Regions from separate parts of the Ideonella flava genome, predicted to be linked through region 1. Evidence: predicted binding sites of a transcription regulator. Region 1 holds the regulator's gene; each other region holds the start of a gene.
The links. Region 1 encodes FliA, which starts transcription of late flagellar genes. Its sites were predicted from a motif close to CTAAAGTTTNNNNNNNNNNNGCCGNTA; they were not measured.
Positions count from the first base shown of each region.

Region 2: flgM (flagellar biosynthesis anti-sigma factor FlgM) is a predicted target of FliA. The motif match lies at 1,314-1,340, and genes of this name have one in related genera.
Region 3: ACS5PM_RS25010 (flagellin N-terminal helical domain-containing protein) is a predicted target of FliA. The motif match lies at 658-684, and genes of this name have one in related genera.
Region 4: motA (flagellar motor stator protein MotA) is a predicted target of FliA. The motif match lies at 1,201-1,227, and genes of this name have one in related genera.

Region 1 is NZ_JBPZHD010000002.1:78,289-80,483, reverse strand. Features, by position in the region: gene ACS5PM_RS04215 (MinD/ParA family ATP-binding protein) at 1-480, shown strand, start outside; gene ACS5PM_RS04210 (RNA polymerase sigma factor FliA) at 497-1,210, shown strand; gene ACS5PM_RS04205 (hypothetical protein) at 1,616-1,753, opposite strand; gene ACS5PM_RS04200 (hemerythrin domain-containing protein) at 1,913-2,195, shown strand, end outside.
Region 2 is NZ_JBPZHD010000012.1:100,266-102,460, forward strand. Features, by position in the region: gene ACS5PM_RS24820 (YopT-type cysteine protease domain-containing protein) at 1-38, opposite strand, end outside; gene ACS5PM_RS24825 (hypothetical protein) at 430-840, opposite strand; gene flgM (flagellar biosynthesis anti-sigma factor FlgM) at 950-1,249, opposite strand; gene flgA (flagellar basal body P-ring formation chaperone FlgA) at 1,380-2,141, opposite strand.
Region 3 is NZ_JBPZHD010000012.1:131,750-133,944, reverse strand. Features, by position in the region: gene ACS5PM_RS25015 (flagellin domain-containing protein) at 1-555, shown strand, start outside; gene ACS5PM_RS25010 (flagellin N-terminal helical domain-containing protein) at 857-1,702, shown strand; gene ACS5PM_RS25005 (flagellin domain-containing protein) at 1,890-2,195, shown strand, end outside.
Region 4 is NZ_JBPZHD010000012.1:159,007-161,201, reverse strand. Features, by position in the region: gene motB (flagellar motor protein MotB) at 1-282, opposite strand, end outside; gene motA (flagellar motor stator protein MotA) at 286-1,143, opposite strand; gene flhC (flagellar transcriptional regulator FlhC) at 1,484-2,062, opposite strand; gene flhD (flagellar transcriptional regulator FlhD) at 2,186-2,195, opposite strand, start outside.

The DNA.
Region 1 (2,195 bases):
CACGTCAACACGCGCGGCTCGTGCGAGGCCTGGCTGAGCGCGGTCGAGACCGCCGCGCCCCAGGCCGACGTGATCCTGCTGCACGCCAACCCGCGCGACCTGGTCCGCCTGCTCGGCCGGCGCGAGGTGCGGCCGGTGCTCGTCACCTCGCTCGACCCGGCGAGCCTCACCGATGCCTACACCTCGATGAAGCTGCTCGCGCAGCGATCGAACCTGATGACCTTCGACCTGCTGACCGGCATGGCCGGCGCGCCCAAGGCCGCGCAGCGCATCGCCGAGCGGCTGGCGAGCTGCGCCGACAGCTTCCTCGGGGCCGTGGTGCGCGAGGCCGTCTGGCTCGACAAGCGCGACCCCGCCGACTCGCCCGCCACGCCCGCGCTCGCGCGCCTGGCCGCCAACCAGTTGCTGGACCCCGAAGCGCCCGACACCGGCTTCGGCCTCGCCCCCCTGGGCGTGGCCCACGACCAACACGCCTACTGATTCCCCGGAGACCGCTATGTACACCGCCACCGGCCGCCTCGACGCCAATGCGATGCTCAAGCAGTACAGCCCTCTCGTGCGCCGCCTGGCCCACCAGATGATCGCCAAGTTGCCTGCCAACGTCGAGATCGACGACCTGATCCAGGTCGGCATGATCGGGCTGCACGACGCCTTCGGCCGCTTCGACACCGAGCAGGGCGTGCAGTTCGAGACCTTCGCCACCCAGCGCATCCGCGGCGCCATGCTGGACGAGTTGCGCGGCAGCGACTGGATGAGCCGCGGCAACCGCCGCCAGCAGCGCGAGATCGAGGCCGCCGTGCACAAGCTCGAGCAGCAGTTCGGCCGCGCCCCGCAGGAAAGCGAGATCGCCAGGGAGATGGGCGTCAGCCTGACCGAATACCAGGACACCCTGACCAAGGTGCGCGGCACCCAGCTCGTCTACCTGGAGGACATGTCGGGCGACGAAGGTGGCGACGAGTTCCTCGACCGCCACGTCGCCAACGAGGACGTCAACCCGCTGTCGCAACTGCAGGACCACCGCATGCGCCAGGCGCTGGTCGAGGCCATCAAGAAGCTGCCCGAGCGCGAGCAGTACGTGATGAGCATGTACTACGAGCACGACATGAACCTGAAGGAGATCGCGGCCGTGCTGGGCGTGACCGAGTCGCGCGTGTGCCAGCTGCACAGCCAGTCGATCGCGCGGCTGCGCGTGAAGCTGCGCGAGTGGTGAGCCGGGCTCGCCGCTGAACGGATGACGCCTCCCTCGGGAGGCGTTTTTCATGGGCGGTCGGGCGCGACGAGCCGCATCGGGCACGCAAGCAGTATCAGGCCGTGACATCTTGACGTCGCCGACTCAATCCTGATGCGTTTCTGACGAACACTGCGCTGCAATCGCCACGTCCCAGGTCCGTCTGTCCGAGGAAGCCCGTGATCCGCCTTTCGCTCCACCCGACCCGCCAGCGCGAACCCCTCGGCCTGCCGTTGGCCCAGCCGCATCGGCCGCCGATGCGGACGGGCGGCGAGACCGCAGAAGCTCGCGACCGCACCGACTGGCCCCTGGGCCGGCCGATCCTGCCCGCCTCACGCCGCGGCGCGGGCCCGTCGGGCTGGTGAAGCGGCGCGCTGGTCCGGCCGCTCAGCGCGGCTCGCGCAGCGAGAACACCAGCCCGGTGTCCGGCGATATGCGCCCGGCCAGTGCCTCGGCGTAGGCGGCCTGCACAGCGGCCGCGCCCGTCGCGTGCCGCACGGTGAGCCACTCGCGAGCGCCTTGCACGAAGCCGGCCCATTGCGCGTTGACCCGCGGCTCGATGCCCTCGCGACCCCAATCCTTCGAGCGCTGCGCAGCCGGTCCGGCGCGAAGAAGAAGACCGGCTCCGGACCGGGCAGCGAAGCCTCCAGCCCCATCGGGACGCCGTGGTGACAGGCTCCCCGCTTGCCCGGTGTCACCCGTGGCACCGCGTGGCACCGCGCGGCACTCGGCAGGGTGGGCGCGCACAATCGGGCATCCGTAGTCGACCTTGGGCGAAGGGGCATCGTGCTCGCATCCGAATCGGCCTGGCGCATCCTCATGGCGGAACACGCGCGGATCCGCGAATTCCTCGGCTCCATCCAAAGGGCGACGGCGACCGATGCCTGGCACAAGCCCGGCGCGGAGTTGCGGGCGCTCAAGCGCCTGCTCGAGGATCTGCGCGCCTTCGACGACGAGACCCACCGCC
Region 2 (2,195 bases), on a different contig from region 1:
GTCCGCGCCTTCAGATAGCCCTTCAGGACATCGGACACCTCCCCGCCCCAGTTCCGGTCAGACAGGATCTGCGCGGCCCGGGGTTGGCGATGAGAGCCTTCGCTGCGCGGGTCCGCAATGGGTGGCCGCCGGGAGAGCCCCTCAGGTGCAGCGAGCGGGGATGGAGCGGGCCGGCCGCTGCTCGCGGCCGCGGCGGAGCCCTCGGCCGGTCGGGCCGTCGCAGGACGGATCGCAGGGAATGAGGGCGGCGGGGCGATCGGCTCGGGCATGGGGATTCCGCAGCTTGAGGGGCATCCGCTGGGATGGTTGAGGCGGTTGCGGGTCCACGGCTGTGCAGAGGCGATGCCCTGGCGGGAATTCCGAAGCACCCACCCGCGGAAGCAAAACGGCCCGCCGAGGCGAGCCGTTCGAGTCAGGAGGAACAGCCGGTCAGGCTTCGGCCACCCCACTGGAGGCCGCGCGCCACGGGTTGCCCTGGGCACCGTAGACCGGCGACGGCGTCGCAGCGGCGGCTTCAGGCAGCAGGATCTCTATGGACTTGTCGAGCGAGACCGTGGCCCGGGCGATGGCCTCGCGCAGGGCGGCGACCTGGCCGCCGGCCATGGCGAGGCGGCGGCGCAGGGCCGGGGGCATGCCGCCGTTGCGGGCCGCCTGGGTCGAGCGGTCCACGGCCAGGATCAGCGAGCGGTGCAGCGCCGTGGAAGCCGCTTCGGTGGCGTCGGCGTCATGGCGCTTCAGGGCATCGGCCAGCTCGGCCAGGCGCGATTCCACCGCGCCCAGGGCCGCCTCCAGGTCGGAGGTCAGGCGCAGCGCGTTCTGTTCGGCGGGCGAGCTCAGCATGGTGCCTCGGGTGATGCCAGGTGAACGGAAGCCGGCCGCGCGCGCATCGGCGGCGGCCTGGCAAAGAGATGCGGGAAAGCCGGCGCGGCCTGGAGCCGAGCCGCCGGCCTCACGACGAGTACTTGCGCAACAGCTCTTGGGTGTTGGCGATCAGCTTGTCGGCGATCTTGTCGGCGTCGACTTCGAACTTGCCTTCGCGGATGGCCTGCGCCATGCGCTGGACCTTCTCGGCGTCGAAGGTGCCGTCGCTGTCCGCGCTGCTGATGAGGCTGGCGGCGCTCGAGATCTGGACCGTCGCGCTCGGCTCGGCCGTGCTGGCCGGGCTGCCCGCCTTGTCGGCGCCGGCCGACTTGCGGTCGTTCTGCATCGGCGCCACCGCGTTCTTGGGATCAAGCGAACCGATTTTCATGATGCTCTCCTGGATGCCTTCGCCGAAGCCGGACCCTGGCAGGATCCTTTCGGCATGGATCGGGTTTCGGAGCTTTCCGACCCAACTTTAGAACTATTTTTCGCAAGGGTCCCAAGAACCGAAGGAGGACTCACAGCGTCACCTCCACCTGCCGGTCGCCCACCGGGCGGCCCTGCAGCATGCGGCCGGATTCCGTGCGCAAGCGCACGACCTGGCCCTCGACGCCCGGATTGAGCGCCTCGGCCTCGGTGACCACCTGCCAGCCGTTGCCCACGGCGACGACCCGCACCGTCTCGCCCGCGGCGAAGAACTGGCGGGCCTTGAGATCGGCCTGGCGCAGGGCGCTGCCGGCGGCCAGCGTGCGCACCAGCGTGCGGCCCACGGCCAGCCCCGGCTGCGCAATGGGCAACCCGGGCGCGGCAGCCAGGTCGACCTCGGCCTCGGTGAAATGCTCGGGCGCCAGCACCGTGCCGGCCGGCAGGGCCGATTGGGTGACCAGGGATCGGGCGTAGACATGCACGGTCACCGGCATCGTCACGTTCCAGAGCTTCTCGCCCTGGGTGCACTTCAGGCCGATGCGGGTGCGCCCCCAGACCGGCAGGCCGGGCGGCAGATAAGGTTCGATGCGCAGGCAGGGGGCCAGCTTGAGCCGCGGGTCCAGGCTGCCCACCTCGACCTCGATGCGCGCCGAGCCGAGGCCGGCCCGGCCGGCGCTGTCGCGGGCCATCTGCTGCACCTGGGCGCTGACGGCGGCAAGGTCGGATTCGGACGCGGCGGCCGGCGCCTGCTGGCCCCAGGCCGCTCCGCCGCCCAGCAGCGCGAGCAGGGCCGCATGCCATGTCCACCGGGTGGACGCACGGGCGCGTGAGGTCAGGACGAAGGGGCAGCTCATGGCCTGTGACTTTAGGCAGGCCGTCCCCCGGCAAGGAGGGGAAATGCAGGGGGC
Region 3 (2,195 bases), on a different contig from region 1:
CAGTCCCGCAACGCGACGAACTCCAGCTCCGACAAGGATTCGCTGAACAAGGAATTCTCCCAGCTGCAGAGCGAAATCAGCCGCGTGCTGGGCGGCACCAGCTTCAACGGCAAGAAGATCCTGGGCGCGGACGCCACCGCGATGACCTTCCAGATCGGCGCCAACACGACGACCGACGACGAAGTCTCGATCACGACCGAGAACATGACCGTCAACACCGACATCACCGCGGTGACGGGCAGCACGACGGTGATCGACGCCTCGGCCACCTCGGGCGACATCGCGACCGTGATCGACAACATCGACACCGCGATCGACACGATCAACGACCAGCGCGCCACCTTCGGTGCCAGCCAGGGCCGCTTCGACGCGATCATCTCGAACCTGCAGTCCTCGGTGGAGGCGCAGAGTGCGGCCCGCAGCCGGATCATGGACACCGACTTCGCCGCGGAAACCGCCAACCTGAGCCGGGCGCAGATCCTGCAGCAGGCGGGCACGGCGATGGTCGCCCAGGCCAACCAGCTGCCGCAGAACGTCCTGTCTCTTCTTCGATGACGGCGGGGCGGCCGCCGAAGATGTAGCCGCCTGACTTCACTGCGTTCCAAGACCTGCTGGCACCTTCCGGGGTGCCGCAGGCATGAGGCAAGAAGAAAGTTCTCAAGGTTTCCCTACGCAGTTCCGATACACCAGCCACCAGGGGACGCATCACGCGGAACCTGCGGTCCGGTGAGACGACCGAGGGCCAGGCGGTACCCGCATTCCAGGGACGCCCGACCGGAGGAGCCCCGGCATTTGCGTGCAACGTGACGCCGGTGCTTTAACCGGAACTAAACGGCAACCTTGAAGGAGTTTCGACATGCCCCAGACCATCAACACCAACATCTCTTCGCTCAACGCCCAGCGCAACCTGAACTCGTCCCAGGCCTCGCTGGCGGTGTCGATGCAGCGCCTGTCCTCGGGCCTGCGCATCAACTCGGCCAAGGACGACGCGGCCGGCCTGGCCATCGCCGAGCGCATGAATGCCCAGGTGCGTGGCATGAACGTCGCGGTGCGCAACGCCAACGACGGCATCTCGATGTCGCAGACGGCCGAAGGCGCCCTGAGCAAGGTCGGCGACGCCCTGCAGCGCATGCGTGAGCTGGCGGTGCAGGCGCGCAACGCCACCAACTCCAGCTCCGACAAGGACTCGCTGAACAAGGAGTTCTCCGAGCTGCAGAGCGAAATCAGCCGCGTGCTGGGCGGCACGAGCTTCAACGGCAAGAAGATCCTGGGCTCGGACGCCACGGCGATGACCTTCCAGATCGGCGCCAACACGACGAGCGACGACACGATCACCATGACCACCGAGGACATGACGGCCAACACCGACATCACCGCGGTGACGGTCTCGACCGCGGTCATCGACGCCTCGGCCACCTCGGGCGACATCGCCACCGTGATCGACAACATCGACACCGCGATCGACACCATCAACGACCAGCGGGCGACCTTCGGTGCCACGCAGGGCCGCTTCGACGCGATCATCGCCAACCTGCAGCAGTCGGTGGAGGCGCAGAGTGCCGCGCGCAGCCGGATCATGGACACCGACTTCGCGGCGGAGACGGCCAACATGAGCCGGGCGCAGATCCTGCAGCAAGCGGGCACGGCGATGGTCGCCCAGGCCAACCAGCTGCCGCAGGGCGTGCTGAGCCTGCTGCGCTGACGCCGGTTCCGCCTGCCTCGAAAGCCCCCGGTCGCCCGCCGGGGGCTTTTTCATTGATGAGGCGGAAATTGGGGGTTTGACCGGGTTCATTTCGGCGCTTTGGCGAAGGCCCGGGCTCTTCAGAATTCGTCCAACGCTTCCACAGACCTGGGGGCGTTGCCCGACAGGTTACTGAAGAGGTGCCCCCATGCCGCAGACCATCAACACCAACATCGCGTCGCTCAATGCCCAGCGCAACCTGAACGCTTCGCAGAGCTCGCTGACCACCGCGATGCAGCGTCTGTCGTCCGGCATGCGGGTCAACTCCGCCAAGGACGATGCGGCCGGCCTGGCGATCGCCGAGCGCATGAACGCCCAGGTACGCGGCATGAACGTCGCGATCCGCAACGCCAACGACGGCATCTCGCTGGCCCAGACGGCCGAAGGCGCGCTGTCCAAGGTGGGCGATGCCCTGCAGCGGATGCGCGAACTGGCCATCCAGGCCCGCAACTGG
Region 4 (2,195 bases), on a different contig from region 1:
TCGGGTGAGGTCCTCGCCGCCGCCCTTGACGACGTGCGAGGCGTCGCCCGAACCGGCACCGCCGGCCAGCGCCACCTTCATGGGCGAGGCGAAGTAGTCCGCGATGCCCTTCTTGTCGCCCTCGGTGGTCGAGCCCAGCAGCCACATCAGCAGGAAGAAGGCCATCATCGCCGTCACGAAGTCGGCATACGCGATCTTCCACGCACCGCCGTGGGCGGCATGGCCGCCCTTTTTGATGCGCTTGACGATGATCGGCTGGAGCTTTTTAGCGTCGCCCGCCATGGCTCACTTCTTTTTCACGTGCGTTTCGAGCTCGCCGAAGGTCGGGCGCTCGGTGGAGTACAGGACCTTGCGGCCGAACTCGATGGCGACCTGCGGCGCGTAGCCCTGCATCGAGGCCAGCAGCGTGGTCTTGATGCACTGCAGCTCCTTGCCGTCCTCGTCGATCTTCTGTTCCATCAGGCCGGCCAGTGGCTCGGCAAAGCCGTAGGCCAGCAGGATGCCGAGGAAGGTGCCGACCAGGGCCGAGCCGATCATTCCGCCCAGCACCGCCGGCGGCTGGCCGACCGAACCCATGGTGTTCACCACGCCCAGCACCGCGGCCACGATGCCGAAGGCGGGCAGGGCGCCGGCCAGGCGGGCGACGGCGGCCGATGCGGCATGCGCCTCGGCATGGTGCGTCTCGACCTCGCTGTCCATCAGCGACTCGATCTCGTGGGCGTTGAGGTTGCCCGAGACCATCATGCGCAGGTAGTCGGTGATGAACTCGACGACATGGTGGTCGTGGCCGACGGTCGGGAACTTCTGGAACAGCGGCGAGTTGTGGGGATCCTCGACGTCCTTCTCGATCGACATCAGGCCCTCCTTGCGGGCCTTCTGCAGGATGTCGTAGAGCAGGGCGAGCAGCTCCATGGCGCGCGCCTTGGAGTACTTCGAGCCCTTGAAGCAAGCGCCCAGGCCCTTGGCCGTGGCCTTGAGCACCTTGGGCTGGTTGTTGGCCACGAAGGCGCCGAGCGCACCGCCGAAGATGGTGATCAGCTCGAACGGCAGGGCATGCAGGACGACGCCGATGTTGCCTCCGTGCGCGATGAACACGCCGAAGATGCAACCGATGGCGACCAGCCAGCCGACGATGACGAACATGGTGGTGAGGAGCGTTTGTCGTTGGAAGGGGGCCGCGTGCGCAGCCCTTGGCCTGAATATCGGCCCGGTCCCCGCCGAGCTTGAGCGCCTGAAGCGCTGAACTGGCCGATGGGATGCCGCTCAAGCGGGCATCAGGGGCCGGATGGCCACCGACAAGAAAAAAGGCGGGCTCACTCGTCAGAGGAGACCGCCTGAAAGCACAGGGGTTGTGCTAGGAGGAGACAAGCATGAACAGAATCAAGCTGACGTTGGGAATCGGCCTATCGGTTCGGGAATCAAGCGCGGCGGCGTCAGCTCGGCCGCGGATTCGGTAAAAGTTCGCAACCGAGCTGGCCGCCGTTCACTCGGCTTCGTTCGTGGCCAGCTGGCGGCTTCCGGCGCTGGGCAGCTGCAGCGCGCCGGCCTGGCGGCCCTTGCCGGCGCGGGCGGGCGGGTTGCACAGGCCGCAGACGAAGTGCTTCGCGATCTCGTGCGGATGGCTGACGTAGTGGCCGCCGCACTTGGTGCACTTGGTCATCGTCAGCATGCCGTTGTCGACGAACTTGACCAGGCGCCAGGCGCGGGTGACCGACAACATGGGTTCCAGGCCCTGGGCCGACGTCTGCTCCATGTAGAGCTGGTAGGCCTTGATGACGGTGTCGATCTCCTCGAGCTCCGAAGTCTTGTTCAGGTACTCGTGGATGTTGAGGAACAGGCTGGCATGGATGTTGGGCTGCCAGGTCATGAACCAGTCGGTCGAGAAGGGCAGCTGGCCCTTGGAAGGCGACTTGCCGGAGACCTCCTTGTACAGCCGCAGGAGGCGCTCGTAGGACAGGTCGGTTTCGGACTCCAGGACCTGCAGGCGGGCGCCCAGCTTGATCAGCGTCACCGCGCGCTCGATCTGCCGGGCTTCAGTCAGGATGCTCTTGGTGCGGGCCATGGTGTCCTCTCCTACGTGATTCGGGTCGTCGTGGTTATCGAGCCGGCGCCGGGCCGCTCCCAAGGCGGCTCGGCGACCCCTCGGGGGTGGGCTTGCGTAGTCGCAAGACCGGAGCCGACAGGTCTAGGCGGCC